One region of the Halopseudomonas sp. genome, then DNA from elsewhere that is predicted to be linked to it. Evidence: predicted binding sites of a transcription regulator. Region 1 holds the regulator's gene; each other region holds the start of a gene.

Region 1 (7,138 bases):
GCGTGCCACCAATAACAATCAACCCGGCAGGGCCGTTCAGCAACGCGGTGGCGTGACCACCTTCCAGATAGTTGCCGCCGATGATGGCGACAAAAGCCAGAATGACACCGATGATGCTGAGGATGTCCATTAGCTGAGCTCTGCCAAATATCGGCCGATTTCATCCAGGTTGTAGATGCCATCGGCGAGATTAGCCTTGGCGACCGCCATCGGCATCCCGTAAATCACGCAACTGGCCTCGTCCTGAGCCCAGACAGCACTGCCTGCCTGCTTGAGCATCCGCGCGCCTTCACGTCCATCAGCGCCCATCCCGGTCAGCACTACAGCGAGGACCTTGTCCTGAAACGCCTTGGCCGCAGAGCCGAAGGTCACATCAACGCAAGGCTTATAGTTCAGTCGCTCATCACCAGGCAAAATCCGCACTACACCGCGCGAATCAACCATCATCTGCTTGCCGCCGGGCGCCAGCAGCGCACGGCCCGGACGCAGGACGTCGCCGTCCTCGGCTTCCTTGACGGAAATCCGGCAGAGCTTGTCGAGACGTTCGGCGAAGGCCTTGGTGAAGGCGGCGGGCATGTGCTGAACCAGCAACAAGGGCGCCGGGAAACTGGCTGGCAGCTGAGTCAGCACCTTTTGCAACGCAACCGGGCCGCCGGTAGAGGTACCGATAGCAACCAGCTTGTAGCTGCGCTTGCGCGGCGCAGGACTGTTCTTGACTGGCGCAGCAGGCGCTACCGGAGCCGCGACCGGCCGGCCCGCACCGGGCGTCGAGCCAACAGGAGCTCTGGACGTCGAACTCGGGGCAGCAGCGGGCGCATGATGCGCTGAAGACGAGTGCAACCCCAGCGAGCGCCGATTGGTGCGCGCCAGCGCGGTCACCCGCTCGCACAGCATCTGGCGAACCTTGTCGGGGTTGCGCGAGATATCTTCGAAGTTCTTCGGCAAATAGTCGGCAGCACCGGCATCAAGTGCGTCCAGACTGACGCGGGCCCCTTCGTAGGTCAGCGATGAGAACATGATCACCGGCGTTGGGCAGCGCTGCATGATCTGACGCACCGCCTCAATGCCATCCATGACCGGCATCTCGTAGTCCATGGTGATCACATCCGGGTGCAAAGCCAGCGTCTGCTCAATAGCTTCACGGCCATTGTTGGCAGTACCAACTACCTGGATTTGCGGGTCGCCCGCCAGGATCTCCGTCACCCTGCGGCGAAAGAACCCTGAATCGTCGACCACCAGAACCTTAACCGCCATACCCTCTCCTGAACTGCATCCTGCACATGAAATGATTCATCAATCGTATTTACGAGGTTGTGCTCCCCCGCAAAGGGCGCTGCGTATCGCCTAATCAGCGCGATTGCAGTGCCAGCTCAGGCTATCACATGCGTCTTGCATACCGCTTCAGCAGGCTCGGGATATCCAAAATCAGGGCGATACGACCATCACCGGTAATAGTTGCCCCAGCCATGCCAGCGGTGCCTTGCAACATCCGACCCAGCGGCTTGATGACAACCTCTTCCTGACCAACCAACTGGTCAACCACGAAACCGACCCGCTGCGTGCCGACGGAAACGATCACGACACTGGCGGCGGAATGGTCGCTGGTGTCCTCGACGCCCGGCATCAGCCAGTGCTTGAGGTAGAACAGCGGCAACGCCTTCTCGCGAACGATGATCACTTCCTGACCGTCAACCACGTTGGTGCGCGAGAGGTCGAGGCTGTAGATTTCGTTGACGCTGACCAGCGGTAGAGCAAAGGCCTGATCGGCCAGCATGACCATCAGCGTCGGCATGATGGCAAGGGTCAACGGTACCTTGATCGCGATCCGCGAACCCTGGCCTTTGGTCGACTCGATGTTGATCGTACCGTTGAGCTGAGAAATCTTGGTCTTGACCACGTCCATGCCAACACCGCGACCGGACACATCGGAGATCTCGGTCTTGGTGGAAAAACCGGGCGCCAGAATCAGGTTAAAGCATTCGGTATCGCTCAGGCGATCCGCTGCGTCCTTATCCATCATGCCCTTCTCAACCGCCTTGGCACGCAGGATTTCCGGATCCATGCCGCGGCCGTCGTCGACGATAGTCAGCAGAATGTGGTCGCCTTCCTGCTGCGCAGCCAGCACCACCTTGCCGGTACGCGGTTTGCCGGCGGCCTCGCGCTCGTCCGGCAGTTCAATACCGTGATCAACCGAGTTGCGCACTAGGTGAACCAGCGGATCGGCCAGTGCCTCGACCAGGTTTTTGTCCAGGTCGGTCTCTTCACCGATCAGCTCGAGGTTGATTTCCTTCTTGAGGTTACGCGCCAGATCTCGGACTACCCGCGGGAAACGCCCGAAGACCTTTTTGATGGGCTGCATGCGGGTCTTCATGACCGACATCTGCAAGTCTGCAGTCACCACATCAAGATTGCCGACGGCCTTGCTCAGTTCTTCGTCGCCGCTGGACACGCCCAAACGAACCAGGCGGTTACGCACCAGTACCAGCTCGCCGACCATGTTCATGATTTCGTCCAGCCGCGCGGTATCAACCCGCACAGTGGTATCCGCCGCCGGTGCCTCGGCAGCGGCGGCCGGCTTGGCGGCAGCTGGAGCGGCAGGGGCAGGCTTGGCTGCCGGTTTGGCCGCCGCAGCCTTGGCTTCAGGCGCCTTGGCGGGTTCTTTCTTTTCCGCAGGTTTTGCCGCAGCGGGTGCGGTAGCCGCCTCGGCAGCACCAGGCGCACTTCCCTTGCCGTGCAACTGATCGAGCAGCGCTTCGAATTCATCGTCGGTTATGTGATCACCGCCGCTCGGCTCAGCAGTCGGTGTGCTTTCGGGAGCCGCAGCAGCTGCGCTCGGCGCATCAGCAACGCCTGGAGCAGAACCCTTGCCATGCAACTGGTCCAGCAAGGCTTCGAATTCGTCATCGGTGATTTCATCACTACCAGCCGCTGCTTTGGCTGGCTCGCTGGACGCGGGCACGCTCGGTGCATTGCCTGTGCCGTGCAGCTCATCAAGCAGCGCTTCAAATTCATCATCAGAGATTTCGTCCGATGCCGCATCAGACGCTGCTGGCGCGACCTTCGCCGCTGCAGTCGCGGCACTGCCATCGCCGTGGAGGGCATCCAGCAGTTGCTCAAACTCGTCATCGGTGATGTCGCCGTCGGCCGGTGCCGAGGTCGCAGCGGGAGCCATGGCAGCGTCGGGTTCGGCGACTGGCTCTTGCGGTTCTGAAGCTGGGGCTTCTGCTACTTCATCAGCAGACTCGGGTTGCGCTAACGCAGACAGAGCGTCCAGCAGCGCGGGGTCAGCGGGGGTCGGCTCTTCGCTCTCGCGCACCTGGGCAAACATGCCGTTGACGGTATCCAGCGCCTGGAGCACCACGTCCATCAACTCAGGGGTAACGGTCCGCTCGCCCTTGCGCAGGATGTCGAACACGTTTTCGGCGATGTGACAGCAGGCGACCAGAGCATCCAGCTGCAAAAAGCCGGCACCACCTTTTACCGTGTGAAAGCCGCGGAAGATGGCGTTAAGCAGATCCATGTCGTCGGGCCGGTTTTCCAGCTCGACCAACTGTTCGGACAACTGCTCGAGAATCTCACCGGCCTCGACCAGAAAGTCCTGGAGAATCTCTTCATCCGCATCGAAACTCATGCACCCACTCCCCTCGGGCGTGTTATCGGAAGACCGCTGGATGCACAACCGAAACCACCTTCGGTTGCAGTGCGGTCATTCAACGTTGCTGCCAGGTCGCCACCGTGGACAGTCAAGCTGCCGGCTGTTTAAACGCACGGCAGTCACAGCTGACATCAGAATCCCAGGCTGGACAGGAGATCGTCGACCTCATCCTGACCGGAAACAACGTCTTCCCTTGTATCGGCATGAATTTGCGGACCTTCACCCTTGGAAGAGGATTTTTTTGTCTCTTCCGGCGTCTCGCCGTGATTGATGCCGGTAATGCGGTCAACTTGACCCGCCATTCGAACCAGATTGACCAGGCTCTCTTCGACATCGTGTACAAGCGTGGTGACGCGCTTGATGACCTGACCGGTCAAATCCTGATAATCCTGCGCCAGCAAAATATCGTTCAGATTGGTCGATAGCTCTTTGCTGGTTTTCTCAGTGTCTTCGAGAAACTCGCCGACCCGTCGGTACAGGTCGCGGAACTCGTCTGCAGCCATTTCACGACGCTGCAGACGCTGCCAATCGGCTTTCAAGGCACTGGCCTGCTGGCCCAGATCGGTAACCTTTGGCGCGCTGACCTCCACCAGATCCATGGTGCGATTGGCGGCCTTATCGGTCAGCTGAACCACGTAGTCCAGGCGATCGGAGGCATCAGAGATTTTCGACGTCTCAGACTCGGCGCCGAGCGCGTGGGTGGTATCGATCTGGAAATTGACGATTGCGTTGTGCAGCGCGCGGGTCAGTTGCCCCACTTCGTGGTACAGACCACGATCACGTGCCTGATTGATGGCATGAATGACCAGCAGCGCTTCAGCGAAGTTGCCACTTTCAAGATGACCAACCAACTGATGCGCATTGTCTTTCAGCGAATGTTCAAACTCCTGAGCAGTCGCCTGGCCGGGATCTTTACTCAAAGCCATAACCTTTACCCCGGTTAATTATTATTTAGGCTGAACTCGCTCGAAAATCTTTTCGATCTTCTCTTTCAGCGCCTGAGCGGTAAACGGCTTGACCACGTAGCCATTGACGCCCGCCTGCGCGGCCTCAATGATCTGATCACGCTTGGCCTCGGCAGTTACCATCAGTACCGGCAGATGCTTGAGGCGGTCATCAGCACGCACCGCGCGGAGCAGATCAATGCCGCTCATACCCGGCATATTCCAGTCCGTCACCAGAAAGTCGAAGCTGCCGCTCTGCAGCATCGGCAGCGCGGTATTACCGTCATCCGCTTCGGCCGTGTTGGTAAACCCAAGGTCGCGCAACAGGTTCTTGATGATGCGCCTCATCGTCGAAAAATCATCAACGATGAGAATTTTCATGTTCTTGTCCAAGTCGACCTCCGTACAAACCAGGGAATGTGCAGGCCTGCACCCCAGAAACCCATCGCAAATAACCAAACAAGCCGTATAAAGAAGCTCTGAGCAATCAGCTGCTACGTCAGCAGACTGGTCAGATGCGCCCTTGGTGTCGCCCTCTGGCGACCGGCACAGTGCTACTACCTGTCGAGCAATCCGAGCATTGTCCGGATGTTGACGACAAAATCAATCATTTCGCCAACTGACCAGCTTGGCGCGCAACCGGGCAGCACATTGACTGTGCAATTGGCTGACCCGCGATTCACTTACACCAAGTACCGCTCCGATTTCCTTGAGGTTAAGCTCCTCCTCGTAATAAAGCGACAAAAGCAGTCGCTCGCGCTCCGGAAGCGTATCGATCGCTTCGATCAGTGCCCCCCGAAAGCGTTCATCCTGCAGACCGGACAGCGGCTCCTCGCCACCCTGCACATCGGCCGGCGCACCTGACTCCAGTAGATCGTCAAAGCTGAACAATTTGCTGCCGGCGGTATCGCTGAGGATCGCGTAGTACTCCTCAAGACTCATATCCAGTTCGGCCGCAACCTCGTGATCTTTAGCGTCCCGTCCCAGACGCGCTTCAACGGCGCGCATGGCGTCGCTGACCATCCGGGTGTTGCGGTGGACGGAGCGAGGCGCCCAATCGCCCTTGCGCACCTCGTCCAGCATTGCACCACGAATGCGGATGCCGGCATAGGTTTCAAAGCTGGCACCCTTGCCGAAATCAAATTTGCGGGAGGCTTCGAGCAGGCCGATCATCCCGGCCTGCATCAAATCTTCAACCTGAACGCTGGATGGCAAACGCCCCAGCAAGTGATAGGCAATACGCTTTACCAGCGGAGCATATTGCTCGACGAGACGATCCTGCTGACCTGCTGAACTCTGTGCTCGTGTATACATGCTCAATCCGCCAGCCTGTGCTGTCATAGACCCGATCCTGTCGGCTGCACCAAACGCTCGACGAAGAACTCCAGATGCCCACGGGGATTGGCCGGCAACGGCCATGCATCCACTTTCTGAGCAATGGCGCGAATGGCCAGCGAGGCTTTGCTGCGCGGGAACGCTTCAAACACCGCGCGCTGTTTCTGCACTGACTTACGCACCGCTTCATCGAATGGCACCGCACCGACATACTGCAGCGCAACATCCAAAAACCGGTCAGTTACCTTGGTGAGCTTAGCAAAGACCATGCGGCCTTCCTGGGGCGTGCCCACCATATTGGCCAATACGCGAAAACGGGTCATGCCGTGATCACGGTTGAGCAGTTTGATCAGGGCGTAGGCATCGGTGATGGAAGTCGGCTCGTCGCACACCACCACCAGTACTTCCTGAGCGGCGCGCACAAAACTGACAACTGAGTCGCCGATACCTGCCGCGGTATCGACGATCAGCACGTCGATGTTGTCACCGATTTCGCTGAACGCCTGAATCAGGCCCGCATGCTGCTGATGATTGAGGCTGACCATGTTGGCAGCGCCCGAGGCAGCCGGAACAATGCGAATGCCGCCAGGACCGGTAACCAGAACATCGCGCAGGTCACACTTGCCGTCGAGCACGTCCGCCAGCGTTGCCTTGGGCTTGAGCCCCAACAGCACGTCGACATTCGCCAGACCAAGGTCAGCGTCCAGCAGAACGACCCGCCGCCCCATCTCTGCCAGAGCAAGACTGAGGTTCACCGACACGTTGGTCTTGCCGATGCCACCCTTGCCACCGGTGACTGCGATTACCTGAACCGGATGATTGCTGCCCATCTGCGCTGATTACCTTAATTCTGTGAAGTTGCTTAACTTGCCTGCTGGGTGTGCATCATACCGGCAAATACGTCCGCCATGGTCTGATCTGCTGGCGCTTCGTTGCCGGCCATGCTGACTGCACGGCTGACCAGCTGGTGCCCTACCGCCCGACTGATGTCATCGGGAATGCGCTGGCCATCTGCCAGATAGGCTACCGGCAAACCCTGCTCCATCGCCAGCCCCAGTGATTCACCCAGCGTAGCTGCTTCATCGACCTTGGTCAGAATGCAGCCGGACAGGCCGCACGCCTTGTAAGTATGGTAGGCCGCCTTCATTACCCGGTGCTGGCTAGTCGCTGCGAGCACCAGCAGATTGCGCACCCGGCGCCCCTG
Region 2 (7,138 bases), on a different contig from region 1:
GGTCTATCAGGCAAGTTGCGTGCCAGCAAAACCGGCAAGCAGAGTCAGGCCTCTGCTTCGAACAGCACGCTGCGAATTTCCGACAGGTTCTCTGCCAACCGCAACGCTTCTTCCGAGGGAATCTGGCGAATCACATCGCCACTGGTTGCCTCGGTTACATTGATCACCACCCGGCCACTGTCTTCATCAAGATTGAAGTTGATATCACGGCGTACCGACTGGACAAAACCCTGGATATCCGACACCGCCGCCTGCAATTTCTCGCGCTCGGCTTCGGGCGACTGACCGACCGCAGAACGGGTCTGGGTAGCCACCGGCTCGGATGAGGAAGAACGATTCTGTGCAGCATCCATCTGCTTAACCTGGCTCGCGCCAGCACCCGCTTCCACCGCAGCTGCGCTGTTGGCAGGACGGGTCACTTCAAACGGTTTGATAACACCCATATCCATGGTGCTTACCTCGCAACGGACAAAGCGGGGAGAAGGCCAATGCCCTCCCCCCGCAGTTTACCCCTGATCGTTTCTTAGCCCAAGAGGCTCAGAACCGCCTGAGGCAGCTGGTTGGCCTGGGCCAGGATCGCAGTACCTGCCTGTTGCAGGATCTGGTTCTTGGTCAGGTTTGCAGTTTCAGCAGCGTAGTCGGTGTCCTGGATACGACCGCGGGCAGCGGAGGCGTTCTCGGAAACGTTCTGCAGGTTGCTGATGGTGGAGTCAAAGCGGTTTTGGATCGCACCGAGGGAGGCACGAGTCACGTCCACTTCCTTCAGGGCCGCGTCGATGGTAGCGATCGCGCTCTGAGCACCGTCAACGGTAGTGATGTCAATCTTCTCTACCGAGTTGGCAGCCTGTGCGCCTTCGTCAACACCGGCAGCAGTGTCACCAGTGGTGAAGCCCAGGTTAGCTACGCCACCAACGTTACCAGTGGTATCAGTGATGGTGATGTCCGCTGCAGAACCAGTATCGGTGGTCACGAACTCCAGCTTGCCTTCACTTACGGTGGCGCGAACTTCACCGGCCAGACCGCTGTCAGCCGCAATCTTCTGGTTGATGTTGTCAGCCAGCGATTCCAGAGTGGTGTAAGTGCCAGCATCGATAGTGATGGTGGAAGCAGTGCCACCGTTTACAGCGATGTCGAACTGGTCGTTACCGACAACAGCCGGAACAGCCGGTGTACCTGCAGTACCAGTCGATCCAGAACCAGCACCAAACACTACCGCTGCATCTGCGCCGCCGACAGTAACCGCTTGACCGCTGAACAGGTTCGTGGCGTCGACCTCTGTCAGGGTAACACCAGTGCCGTTATCACTTGCTGTAACCAGACCGTCCAATGTTGTGCCGCTCAAAGCGGTGTTGATTGCCCCAGCGAGTGCAGCGTTATCTGCGTAAACACCAGACAGTGTGACGTTCTCAGTATTGCCATTGAAGGAGATCGAGAACGTAGCGTTAGCGTCGGAAGAGTCACCGTTGCTATCGTCAAAGTCCAAACGAGCCGGAGCAGCGCCTGCATAAGTGGAAGCAGTACCGTCAACCTGTGCAGAGCCCGCAGAACCAGTAGAGATAGTCAGCGAAGTCGGCTCAGCACCGGCAGTCAGAGATGCCTTGGTGGCGTCACGGCTGGCAGTGGTGCCCAGATCGGTAGTACGGAAGCTGCCGATCTTGACGCTGATGGTTTCGTTGGCTTGTGCGCCAACCTGGATGTTCTCGGCGAAGCTACCGTCGAACAGCGACTTGCTGCCGAACTTGGTGGTAGTGGAGATACGGTCCAGTTCGTTCTTCAGCTGTACGACTTCGTCGTTCAGAGCCTTACGCTCGGAGTCGCCGTTACCGCCGTTGGCAGCCTGCAGAGCCAAGTCACGCATACGCTGCAGAATGTTGGTGGACTCCTGCAGAGCGCCTTCAGCGGTCTGTGCCAGGGAGATACCGTCGTTGGCGTTCTTGACGGCAACGTTCAGACCGTTGATCTGGCTGGTCAGACGGTTGGAGATCTGCAGACCTGCGGCGTCGTCTTTGGCGCTGTTGATGCGCGAACCGGAGGACAGACGCTCCAGGGAAGTAGCCAGACTGCTGGAGGAAGAACCCAGGTTACGCTGGGCGTTCAGGGAAGCTACGTTCGTGTTGACTGTAAGAGCCATGATAAGTACCTCGACCTAGTGATGTTTGCCTGAGCTTGCGACCCTCGGGCCGGCTTTGCCCAGGCACCCATTGAGTTCGCATTCGATTACTGTATCGGCGCCTTCCGGGCGACCTTTAGCCTTTTTTGCAATCTTTTTTTCTGATTTGCCATCAATGACTTAGGCCACCTCGGCGTCTTCCTGCTGGCCACTGTCAAAAACCCAGCGCCACAACTGCATCAAAGCTGTTACCTATATCGTTCGAACCACCCCGATCTTTAGCCCTGATTAGCGCAAAAGCATGACCGCTGGTCGGGCAGGACGAACGGGAAGGTCGAGCTCCCGCTCGACCAGCTAGCCTGGATGCAACGACGTGGCCGAGTTGGAACTCGGCCCTCCCGCAACCGCACACCGGATTCGCAGGGCATAAAAAAACAAAACCCCGTTCGACCACGAACGGGGTTTGTCAGTACAGCACGTGAACGCTTTAGCCAAGCAAACTGAGCACCGCCTGCGGCAGCTGATTGGCCTGGGCGAGAATCGCCGTGCCGGCCTGCTGCAGGATCTGGTTCTTGGTCAGATTGGCGGTTTCTGCGGCGTAGTCCGTATCCTGAATCCGACCGCGGGCGGCGGAGGCGTTCTCGGCGACGTTCTGCAGGTTGCTGATGGTCGAATCGAAGCGGTTCTGAATAGCACCAAGCGAGGCGCGGGTAACGTCGATTTCACTCAGCGCCGCGTCGATTGTGCTGATCGCCGCTTGAGCGCCCGCTGCCGTGGTGATATCCAGCTGCTCCACGGAAGTATCACGCGCTCCTTCGTCCAAACCGCTGGCGGTTGCGCCATCGGTAAAGCCGAGGTCGGTCAAACCACTGTTGCCAGCCAACGCGCCCAGAGTAATGGTTGCGTCGGTACCTTTGTCGGTGGTGACAAACTGCAGTTTGCCCTCGCTGACCGTGGCGCGCACCTCACCCACCAGGGTCGCGTTGTTGGCGATCTGCTGGTTGATATTGTCTGCCAGCGATTCCAGCGTGGTGTAGTTGGCCTGATCGATATTGATGGTCTGCGCCGTGCCGGTGCCAAGCGCCAGCGTAAAGCCACCGACGCTACCACCCGTGCCGGGGGTTTCCGTACGACCAGCGCCAAATACCGCATCGGCAGCAGCACCCGTTACAGCCAGCGTTTCACCACCCAAGTTCCCCGTCTGCTGCAGGCTAAGCACGCCACCGGATTCAGATACGGTAACCAGACCATTCAGGCTGCCGCCATTAATCTGAGTCTGGATTGCGTTCGCCATGGTTGCGGCGTCGGCGTATTGCTGATCTAGCGTGATAGTTTGTGAGGTGCCGCCTAAGTCAATGGATAGACTACTGGACTGATCTGCGGGGGAAATTATGCTGGTCGGTAATCCAGCAAACGCTGCAAAGTTTTGGGAGATAAGCAAATCAGCACCAGCATCTGGATTGAGTAACCGAACACCAAAATGCCCGTTACCGTCATCAAACGCCTCAATTAAGTTACCGCCTGGATCAGCACCATAATTAGTCGTGATTTGCTGGTTGAAGTCGTCTACCAAATCCGAAACGCTACTAAACGATCCATAGGTGAAGTCAACATCCCGAATAACCGAACCGGTGGCAGTAGTGGTCACGTCTGAGTTGAAGTTGAAGTTAGAAATATCAATCACCCCCCCCCCACTCAGATCCTCCGTACCAACAACCTCCACCGCAGTAGTACTGAAGTTGGTCTGAGCCACCCCCACACCCTGCACCGATGCCGCCGTCGACGCGCCACCTGCACCCACAGTCAAACTCGCCGGCGCACTCCCCGCCACCAACGACGCAGCAGTGGCATCACGCGAGCCCTTGGTGCCCAGATCGGTGGTGCGGAAGCTGTCGATCTTGACACTGATGGTTTCGTTCGCCTGAGCGCCGACCTGAATATTTTCCGAGAAGCTGCCGTCGAACAGCGATTTGCTGCCGAACTTGGTCGTCGTGGATATCCGATCCAGCTCGTTTTTCAGCTGCACCATTTCATCGTTCAGCGCCTTGCGCTCAGAGTCGCCATTGCCGCCGTTGGCCGCCTGCAGCGCCAGATCGCGCATGCGCTGCAGAATGCTGGTGGATTCCTGCAGGGCACCTTCGGCGGTCTGCGCCAGCGAGATGCCGTCGTTGGCGTTTTTGACCGCCACGCCAAGGCCGCGAATCTGACTGGTCAGCCGATTGGATATCTGCAGGCCGGCTGCATCGTCTTTCGCGCTGTTAATCCGCGAGCCAGACGACAGCCGCTCAAGCGACGTTTGCAGGCTGCTGGATGAACTGCCCAAATTGCGCTGCGCGTTCAGCGACGCGACATTGGTATTGACGGTCAAGGCCATGGCATGACTCTCAGTGAAGACCGACTACAAAATGATGGTATCGCCAGCCTTGCTTATTAGCTGGCGCACCCTCCCCATGCCACCATTTCGGCACCACAAGAGAAAACTTTAGCGCGGCGTCAAATCACCAGCAGATGACACCCTGATGAACACGGACAGACGGCACCCCGATGCAACGCCCCTGTCATCTGGCTGGGGTTAGCTGTGGGCAACCCGCTGGCGCCCTGCGTCGGCAACCCCACTGATATCGAGGTGCCCATGTACGCTGAGAAAGCTGTTATTCGCGTGCACCGTGATTTGAAGGTGCACACCTGGTTCTACCCCAACCCCGCCAGCGACACGACCATCATTCTGGTCAACGGCTCACTGGCGACCAGCGCTTCCTTCGGCCAGACCCTGCGTTACCTGCAGCCACTGTGCAACGTGGTGTTGTTCGATCAGCCGTACAGCGGTCACTCGCGCGCATACAATCCGTCCATGCCGCTGATCGGCAAGGAAGACGAGGCGCTGATTCTGCTGGATCTGATCGAGCACTTTCGTGCCGACCAGATGCTGTCGTTCTCGTGGGGTGGCGTGGCGACGATGCTGGCACTGGCGCAGCGGCCATCGCGCATTCAACGTGCGGTGATTACCTCGTTCTCACCCATCCTGAACCCGCACATGCAGGACTATCTGAGCCGTGGCAAGACGCATCTGGCGGCCTGCGACCGGCAGGCGGTTGCCATGCTGATCAACGACACCATCGGTGAGTATCTGCCCTCACTGTACAAGCGCTGCAACTTTCGCCACGTCAGCAGCCTGGATGAACACGAGTACAGCCAGATGCTGTTCCATATTCGTCAGGTGCTGGAGCTGGATGCTGGGCAATACATGAGCTGCGTGCGCAACATCGATATTCCGCTGCTGTTCGTCAATGGCGCCTGGGACAAGTACACCAGCGCGGAGGACGCACGCTGCTTCGGGGAGTTGGCGACCAATGCGCGCTTTGTCAGCATCGCGCATACCGGGCATTTTTTGGAGATGGAGCACAAGACCGCGCTGCAGGATACCCGTGCGGCGGTGGAAGGGTTTGTGTTAGGGGAGCCAGCGCGAGTCAGCAGGCAGAAGCTGGCGTTGGCTGGCTGAACGCCGGGAAGGCCGAGTTCCAACTCGGCCACGTCGTTGCATCCCTGCCTGCTGGTCGAGCGGGAGCTCGACCTTCCCGGAAACCACCTGCCCTGCCGCCGCAGGGACGCGACATGTCGCGTCCGCGAGGTGGGGTGGTCAACGCACCCTGCCCAGGCCCCGCGTGAGGCCTGGACGTGGCGCGCCCGAGGCTTTACGGATTCATCGAGTCGAACACAGTCTGCTCGTTGTCCGCTGCCTGCGCGCGCAGAGCAATCAGTTGCTTGATCTTGCGATGCGGGAATACGTAGAACTGATCAGCCTCAACCGCCTTGACGGTCATTTCCGCTACGTCCGACGCCTGAATCTTGCCCTTGGCGACCGCGGCCTTGGTCATTTCGGAGCGCTTGAGCGCCGTTTCGCTGAGGGCGACGGTGTCGGCCTTATCGGCCGGACGGTTGCGTTCGGACTCGGAGATTCCCGTGGGGAAGAACGCCGGGCACAGGCAGGTAACGCCGATGTTGGCACCTACGTCGCGCAGGTCCAGCGCCAGCGTTTCTGACAGCGCAACAACCGAATGCTTGGTTACGTTGTAAACCGACATGTTCGGGCCGTTCACCCAACCCGCCGCAGACGCGGTGTTGACGATATGACCTTCACCTTGTTCCAGCATGATCGGGGTAAACACCTTGACGCCCCAGACTACGCCATACAGGTTAACGCCCATGACCCATTCCCAGTCATCGACAGTGTTTTCCCAGGCTGCCCCACCAACGCTGACGCCAGCATTGTTGAACAGCAGGTGCGCGCCACCAAAGCGTGATTTGCACAGATCGGCCAGCGCCTGTACCTGTTCCAGCTTGGAGACATCCAGACGCATGGTGGCGGATTCGGTGCCCGGCGCAGCTTCTTCGACCAGGCGCAGCGTTTCCTGCATACCGCGCTCGTCCACATCGCCCAACACCAGCTTCATGCCGCGTGCGGCGCAGCACAGCGCCAGTTCGCGGCCCAGGCCACTGCCGCCACCGGTGATTACTGCCACTTTGCCCTGAAGGTCCTGCATGCGATGTCTCCTCTTGAAATACGCTGCGTTACTTATGCGCAGTCTTGCTGACAATAAATAGAGTGAATAGCATGCGCCTGTCTCAGCGGCGCCACCAGCGCTATCGGTCTGCTTGATCAGTCAGCAGCAACCGGACTTATCGAAATGTTTCCGTTCGCCGATAAACCCACGGATGTAGCCTATAGTTAGCCTAGAATCCGACAGGAACCGCCATTGATGCCACGTGTGTTGCTGCTGCCACTGCTGCTCCTGCTGTCCTGCACAGGCCACGCGCAGACCATTCGCCTGAACACCGATATCTTCCCGCCCTACCAGGTACGTGAAGGCGATCGCCTGACCGGCAGTTCGGTCAAGGCGCTGGCCTGTATCTTCGACGCCATGCAGGTCGATTACGAGATTCGTGTGCTGCCGTGGGAACGAGCCGTGCAGGACGTCGCAGACGGCAAAGCCGAAGGTTTTTTTTCCGCCACCCGGATGAGTCGCGCAA
Region 3 (7,138 bases), on a different contig from region 1:
TGCATCTGAACTGCCCAGCACTTCAGTAGTGCGACTCGGCTGGGCATCCAGCGCGTCCTGCCAGCTGTCGAGAATCCGGGTTTTCTTGTCACTGCTCACAGATGCGCCCCCTCAAGCAACCAGGCAACCAAGTCATCCATGCGGTAATGGGGAAATGGCTCGCTGCGGTGCAAGCCCGGCGGCGGCCGCAGTGGCAACAGCTCCGGACTGCTCAATTGCAGCGACTGCGGCAGGTGCTCCGGAATACTGCCGGGGCGATAGCGTACCCAACCATCCTGCCCTTCCAGCCCGGCAACCAGGTTCTCGCCGTCTTGGCGGGTAGCCCGGATGGCAGACAGCGGCAAACCTCGCACCTCAACACCGCCATGACGTACCTCAGCGAGTCGGTCGAGCATTAAGTCCTCCAGACACTGCTGCACCGAACGCTGCTGCTCCGGGCTGACCTTATCGACCTTGGTGGCACAGAACGCCAGGCGGCGAATACGGGGGCGAAAGCGCAGCAGACGCGCCAGCAATCCGCTACGACCGTAATCAAAGCTCGACAGCACCGCTTCCATCGCGTCACGCAGATCCACCAGCGCATGCTCGCCCGCGTCCATCGGGCCGAGCATATCGACCAGCAGCACCTGCTGATCCAGATGGCGGAAGTGCTCGTCATAGAAGCCGCGCACCAGATAGTCGCGGTAGTAATTGAACCGCGCCGCACAAGCGCCGTACCAGCTGTCCGCCGTCTCGCTGCTGTGGCGATTGGCGCGCAGCAAGGGAATAAACCGCAACATCTCCGGCGCTACCCCACTGCCCGGCTGCAGGAAACGGGCGGGCTGATTGCGCGACAGGCCGGCCTCGCGTCGGCAGCGCTGCAGAAACCCGGACCATGCTTCTTTCAATTCGGCGAGCCTCGCCGCGTCGACCGGTGCGGCGGGGTCGATTGCCAGCAACTGCTCACGCAGCGGGCCGGCAAGCGTACGTCGAGGTTCCTGCTCCAGCCATCCCGCCATTTGCTCACACCACTGGCCATAGTCCAACTGTAGCAATGGCAAATCCAATAGCCACTCGCCGGGATAGTCGAGGATATCGATACGCACCTGCCTGACCGGTTGCACCTTGCGTAGCAGACCTTGTGGCCGAAAACGCAGATCAATCACCACCCGAGACAGGTCAGCCGTAGAGTCCGGCCAGCGCGCAGGATTGGCAGACAGCGCTGCCAGAGACTCAAGATACGGAAACGGTTGTTCGACACCTTCACGCTGCCAACGCACAGATTCCAGCCGATCGAAAGGCGCCCGCCGTGCCAGCAAACCTTTGCTGTGATTCTCAAGCTGATTGATTAGACTGGTGATAAACGTGGTCTTGCCAGCACCACTGAGGCCGGTAACGCCGATTCGCAGGCGCTGCTGCGCCAGCCCTTCTGCGCGCTGTGCCACTTGCTTGAACCAGTTCGCACTTTTATTTTGCACGCTGCAGGCACTCCACAAATCGTTTATGGTCTATGACCAGTATTACACACACACTTTTGGAGAGAGGCACCCCGTATGGCGTATTCGGATACTCACAGCAAGGCAATCGGCTACCTGCTCTGGATATTCGGATTCATGGGAGCGCATCGTTTCTATTACGGAAAACCCTGGACCGGGACCCTGTGGTTTTTCACCCTCGGGCTGTTCTTCATTGGCTGGATCATCGACCTGTTTCTGATCCCCAGCATGGACCGCGAAGCTGATCGCCGGTTCCGCACCGGCCGGGTCAACTTCAATCTGACCTGGATCCTGCTGACCTTCCTTGGCATCTTCGGTGCCCACCGCCTGTACATGGGCAAATGGGTCACCGCGATCATCTACTTCTTTACCGGCGGGCTGTTTCTGGTGGGCGTGCTTTACGACTACTGGACCCTTAACGAACAGATCTCCGTGGAGAATATGCGTCGCGAATGGTAAGCGGCCTGCTCTTAACAAACTGACAGGTTCCGTCCACGCAAGGCAAGCCTGCCCCAGGCAGAGACACATGTGTCATGTATTAAGTCTCCAGCCCACCCGATCTTCCACGTTCGAACCCTGAAAAAAAACCGTCGCAGTAGCGACGGTTTCTAACAACTATTGGTTTCAACCAGCACTAGACCGGATCGTTGCGATTGAGCAGCTCTGGCGGAAGGTGCTGGATGTAATCATCTTCCTGAGGCGGCATCTGCAGGTGAAACCCCTGCTCTTTCAGATTGAGCAGCACTGTTGCGATGTCTTCTTGGGCCAGCTTACGCTCCTCATGCAGCACAAGATCCATCGCATGCTCACCGCGACCGAACAGTTGCATCAGCGCTTCAGGAATTTCACTTAAACCTTTTTCACGAGGCACATACAGGTACATACCCTGCTTCTTGGTGCTACGGAAAATGGAACACAAAACCTTCATTCAACTACCTCCACCGCGCTATTGGCGGCCTTCAGCAATGCCTCACCCATGAGTTCCCGGCGCCAGCCGCTCAACTCATCGGGCAAACGATAGGGTCCATTGGGAAAGCCGGTACGTACCATCGCTTCGAGCACCTTTTTACGCAGCATGATCTCAACCGCAATACCCCGCGCCTCAGCCTCTTGCTGACCAACCTTGCGCAACAGTTTAAGCAGACGATTGGCTGCGGAAGGCAACGGCTCAGGCAAAACCTCTGGGTAATCGGCTGGAGCAACAGCTCGGCCCTGGCGAATCAGTTGCAGGATGGTCTCACCTTCGTGACGCACTGTCCGCGGATGCATATCCTCAATCCGGGACAAGGCCTGCAAGGTGTCCGGCTGACGCTGCGCCAAGGGGCAGAGGGTGCGCTCACGCAGCAACCGGTTACGGGCGACATCGCGCGCTCTGGACTCCCGCTCACGCCAAGCGGCAAGAAGCCGCAAGATCGCCAACTCGGCAGGTTTAAGTCGCCATGCCTGCTTCACCTGCTGGTACGCCTGCTCCGGGTCAATCACCTGACCGGAAGCGGCGACCTGCTCGGCCGTGTCGGAAAACAGCCAGTCGGCAACACCCGCCTCCGCAATACGCGGCGCCAAGATCTGATACAACTCGGCCAGATGCTGGGCGTCGCGCGCGGCATATTCAATCTGAGCCGCACTCAACGGGCGCTGCAACCAGTCGGAGCGCGTCTCATCCTTGGGCAGGTCGATATTCAGCAGCGCGCTGACCAACCGTGAATAGCCCATGGAAAAATCCATTCCGAGGAAAGCCGCGGCCAGCTGAGTATCAAACAGCGGCGCGGGCGCAGCACCACAAAGCCGGGAAAAGACTTCCAGATCCTCGCTGCAGGCGTGCAGCACCTTGACCACGGAAAGATCCTCCAACAGCGCAACAAACGGCGCCCAATCGGTGATCTTCAGGGGGTCAATCAGAGTCGCCCGCTCACCATCACCAATCTGGATCAGGCCGGCGATAGGGTAGAAGGTTTCGGTACGAACAAACTCGGTATCCACTGCCACAAAAGGCAGCTGCCGCCATTGTTCACAGCAACGCGCCAGGTCGGCATCGTTGTCAATCATCACAGGTTGCGTCAGCGCAGGAGTCATGTGCAGTCTTTCCTAAAGTTGCGCGCAGTATAACCGATGCACGCGGACGCTGCCGCAGCCTCTAACCTGCGGGAAAGCTTCAAGTTTGACCGGGATCAACCGATATACCAAAGTGACGGGACATACTGGCGCCCTTCAGCCGTGATGTCGTCTACAGCCAACGGTCTCAACATGCTCTGGAGTATGCATGCAAGCGTTCAAGAACCTGCCACTGAAATACAAGTTCTGGGCAGTCAATGGCGTTGCTTTCGCGGCAACCCTGATGCTCGTCCTCGTTGCCATCTGGGTCGAGCAACGCAGTATCGAACAGACCAGACAGGAGCTAGCCAAAGTGCTGGTCAGCGAGCAACCGGCCGACGGCAAGATTCATGGCCTGAGCTGGGTCAGCGTGCCAAGCACCACTGCAACTCCCGGCCGCTGGCTTGATGCCAGCCAGCTAGGTACGGTCGGACGCGAATACACCGGCGCGTGGGCTGCCGGTGACGGACGTGCGCTCGCGATTGAGCACCAAGGCTTCGTCGACCTGCTGATCGCCCGCGCGCCGCTATATGCAGGCGTTGTCGCAATCCTGATGCTGATGGTGCTGTTCTTCTCCCAACTCCTCATCCTGTTCATTACTCGCCACATCATTACCCTGCGCGACGTCATGCTCGCCGTGGAGAGCACTGGCGATCTGACGCTCCGTGCACCAGCCAGTGCCCGTGATGAAGTCGGCTCGATGGCGCGCGCATTCAACGCGATGCAAGAGTCACAGCAGAAGGTTGTCGGCTCGGTGCGCCAGGCCGCTTTGGAACTTGATCAGCGCTCTCGCGGGCTAGCCGACACCATGATCCGCATGCGCGACGGGATGGTCATCCAGCAGGGTGAAACCGACCAGGTTGCCGCCGCGGTGAACGAAATGAGTGCGACCGTACAGGATATTGCCGGCAGCACGTCGATTTCTCGAGACCAATCCAATCAGGCCAATACCCTAGCGACCCGCGGCCGAAACCAGGTCTACCAGGTGCGCAAGACCATTGCAGGACTCGTTACCAGCATTGACCGCTGCACCGAACACATGCATCAGCTGTCGACTCACAGCCAGGAAATCAGCGGTGTGGTGCGGGTGATTCGCGAGATCGCCGAACAAACTAACCTGCTGGCATTGAACGCCGCTATCGAGGCCGCTCGGGCGGGCGAATCAGGCCGTGGCTTCGCCGTCGTAGCCGACGAAGTACGCGCTCTCGCACAGCGGGTGCAAAACTCGACCGACGACATCCAGCGCATGATTGAAGCGCTGCAGTCAGGAACCGAAGTGGCGGTTGAGGACATGCAGGCCAGCGCGGGCCTGACCCATGACTCCGTCCAGCAAGTTGCCGAAGCGGGAGACTCGCTGCAGGAAATCGCTGACGCGGTCAGCCAGATCAGTGAAGGCAACAGCGAGATTGCTTCTGCGGTGGAACAGCAGAGCCTAGCTGCCGATGCCATCACCCAGAGCGTGGTGGAGATTCGTGACGTTACCGAGCGTACCGTCGAGCAGACCGCACAAAGCGCTGACACCAGCGATCAACTAGCCCGTCTCGCGCATCAATTGACCGAGGCGGTCAGCCGCCTGCGTACCTGAACAAGAAGGCGGCGCCTTGCAGCGCCGCCGATACCACTACTACTCCAGGACAATCCGCCCTTCGTTGTTGGCCAGCGTGCTGGCACCGATCCCCTTGACCTCTGCCAGCGACTCTACCGAAGCAAACGCGCCGTGTTCGGTACGATAGGCAACGATGGCATCGGCCTTGGCCTGCCCTACTCCCTGCAATACCTCGGCAATCTCGGCAGCACCTGCGCTGTTGATATTGACCGTCGGCCCACCAGCCTCCTGGGCCCAACTCGGCGAGACCAGCAGCACACTCAGGGCAACGCCTAGCGCAGCAATCAAATGACGCATATTTCATCCTCCGTGTAATTGTTAAATGCCGCACTGAAGGAACATCACTCCAGCGCTATCCCTGCGGCACGAAGGACGCTAAAACAAAAAGGCCGGAGAGCGCATGACTCTCCGGCCTTGATGTGACCAATAACGCAACTGTGTCACGAAATCAGTGCTGCGCGTCGAACCCACGCTGCAAATCAGCCCTGATATCGTCCAACTCCTCCAGGCCAATAGCCAGTCGGATCAGGCCGTCACGGATACCTGCCGCCTCACGAGCCTCAGGCGTCAAACGCCCGTGCGTCGTCGTCGCCGGATGGGTGATCGTGGTTTTGGCATCACCCAGGTTCGCCGTAATCGAAAGCAGCCGCGTCGCATCGATGAAGCGCCATGCTGCGTCACGCCCGCCACGCAGCTCGAAGCTCACTACCGCACCAAATGCTGTCTGCTGAGCCTTTGCCAACTCGTGCTGAGGATGCGATGGTAAGCCGGCGTAGTAGACGTGCTCAACCTCAGGGCGCTGCTCCAGCCACTCTGCAATCTGCTGCGCCGACTCACAATGGGCTCGCATGCGCAGACGCAGCGTTTCCAGACCCTTGAGGAAGATCCAGGCGTTGAATGGGCTGAGTGTCGGACCGGCCGTGCGCAGGAAGCCAACCAGCTCCTGCATCTGCTCGCGACGACCAACCACCACACCGCCAAGGCAGCGGCCCTGACCATCGATGTACTTGGTGGCCGAGTGAACAACCACGTCCGCCCCAAGAGCAAGTGGCTTCTGCAGCGCCGGCGTGCAAAAACAGTTATCAACGACCAGCAACGCGCCCTGCTCGCGGGCGATGGCACCCAGCGCGCCAATGTCCGCCAACTCCGCCAGCGGGTTGGAGGGTGACTCGAGGAAGAACATCCGCGTGTTCGGCTTACAGGCGGCACGCCAGGCCTGTGGATCTGTCAGAGGCACATAGTCGACTTCAATCCCAAACCGTTTGAAGTACTTTTCAAACAGCGTCACCGTGGCGCCGAATACGCTACGAGACACCAGAATGTGGTCGCCAGCAGAACACAGGCTCATGACCGTTGCCGTAATCGCCGCCATACCCGAGGCAGTCGCAACGGCTTGCTCACCCCCTTCCATCACCGCCATGCGCTCCTCGAAGTTACGCACAGTCGGGTTCATGTACCGGGAATAGACGTTTCCACCGGTTTCCCCGGCAAAGCAGGCTGCGGCCTCAGCCGCACTGCGGAACACATAGCTGGAGGTCAGAAACAGCGCTTCGCCATGTTCAGCCTCAGGGGTGCGGCGCTGACCAGCGCGCACCGCCAGCGTGTCAAAGCCGGCACCTTCCAGGTCACTATCCAGGCGGCCGGGCTGCCATTGTTCACTCATGCAAAAACCTCACATATCCTGCGGCAACAGGTTGCCGCCGGGAATCAGTTGTTGTGCAGATCAATGATCGCACTTACCCGCTCGACAGTAGACTTGGCAGCGTCGTTGCGCGCCTGTTCGATACGATCCAGATACTGCTCGTTGACGTCTCCAGTCACGTATTCACCATCGAATACCGCGCAATCAAAGTGCTCGATCTTGACCTTGCCGCCACCAACCGCATCTTTCAGATCGTCAAGATCCTGATAAATCAGCCAGTCTGCGCCGATCAGCTCGGCAACCTCGTCAGTGGTACGGCCATGA

What was found. Region 1 encodes FliA, which starts transcription of late flagellar genes. Its sites were predicted from a motif close to CTAAAGTTTNNNNNNNNNNNGCCGNTAA; they were not measured.
Region 2: the regulator FliA is predicted to act here: its motif matches at 2,223-2,250, upstream of AAFM31_RS06605 (flagellin).
Region 3: the regulator FliA is predicted to act here: its motif matches at 3,627-3,654, upstream of AAFM31_RS13410 (methyl-accepting chemotaxis protein).

The regions. Positions count from the first base shown of each region.
Region 1 covers NZ_JAYPMU010000001.1:318,347-325,484, forward strand. Annotated here, with positions in the region: gene AAFM31_RS01445 (flagellar motor protein) at 1-130, opposite strand, end outside; gene AAFM31_RS01450 (chemotaxis response regulator protein-glutamate methylesterase) at 130-1,254, opposite strand; gene AAFM31_RS01455 (chemotaxis protein CheA) at 1,379-3,631, opposite strand; gene AAFM31_RS01460 (protein phosphatase CheZ) at 3,787-4,581, opposite strand; gene AAFM31_RS01465 (chemotaxis response regulator CheY) at 4,603-4,980, opposite strand; gene AAFM31_RS01470 (RNA polymerase sigma factor FliA) at 5,203-5,940, opposite strand; gene fleN (flagellar synthesis regulator FleN) at 5,937-6,764, opposite strand; gene flhF (flagellar biosynthesis protein FlhF) at 6,797-7,138, opposite strand, start outside.
Region 2 covers NZ_JAYPMU010000006.1:88,872-96,009, reverse strand. Annotated here, with positions in the region: gene AAFM31_RS06610 (flagellar protein FlaG) at 45-449, opposite strand; gene AAFM31_RS06605 (flagellin) at 524-2,131, opposite strand; gene AAFM31_RS06600 (flagellin) at 2,598-4,484, opposite strand; gene AAFM31_RS06595 (alpha/beta hydrolase) at 4,743-5,609, shown strand; gene AAFM31_RS06590 (SDR family NAD(P)-dependent oxidoreductase) at 5,803-6,651, opposite strand; gene AAFM31_RS06585 (transporter substrate-binding domain-containing protein) at 6,868-7,138, shown strand, end outside.
Region 3 covers NZ_JAYPMU010000018.1:35,560-42,697, reverse strand. Annotated here, with positions in the region: gene AAFM31_RS13435 (TIGR01620 family protein) at 1-99, opposite strand, end outside; gene AAFM31_RS13430 (YcjX family protein) at 96-1,457, opposite strand; gene AAFM31_RS13425 (TM2 domain-containing protein) at 1,533-1,934, shown strand; gene AAFM31_RS13420 (YcgL domain-containing protein) at 2,110-2,403, opposite strand; gene rnd (ribonuclease D) at 2,400-3,521, opposite strand; gene AAFM31_RS13410 (methyl-accepting chemotaxis protein) at 3,736-5,151, shown strand; gene AAFM31_RS13405 (helix-hairpin-helix domain-containing protein) at 5,191-5,469, opposite strand; gene AAFM31_RS13400 (O-succinylhomoserine sulfhydrylase) at 5,621-6,835, opposite strand; gene purF (amidophosphoribosyltransferase) at 6,880-7,138, opposite strand, start outside.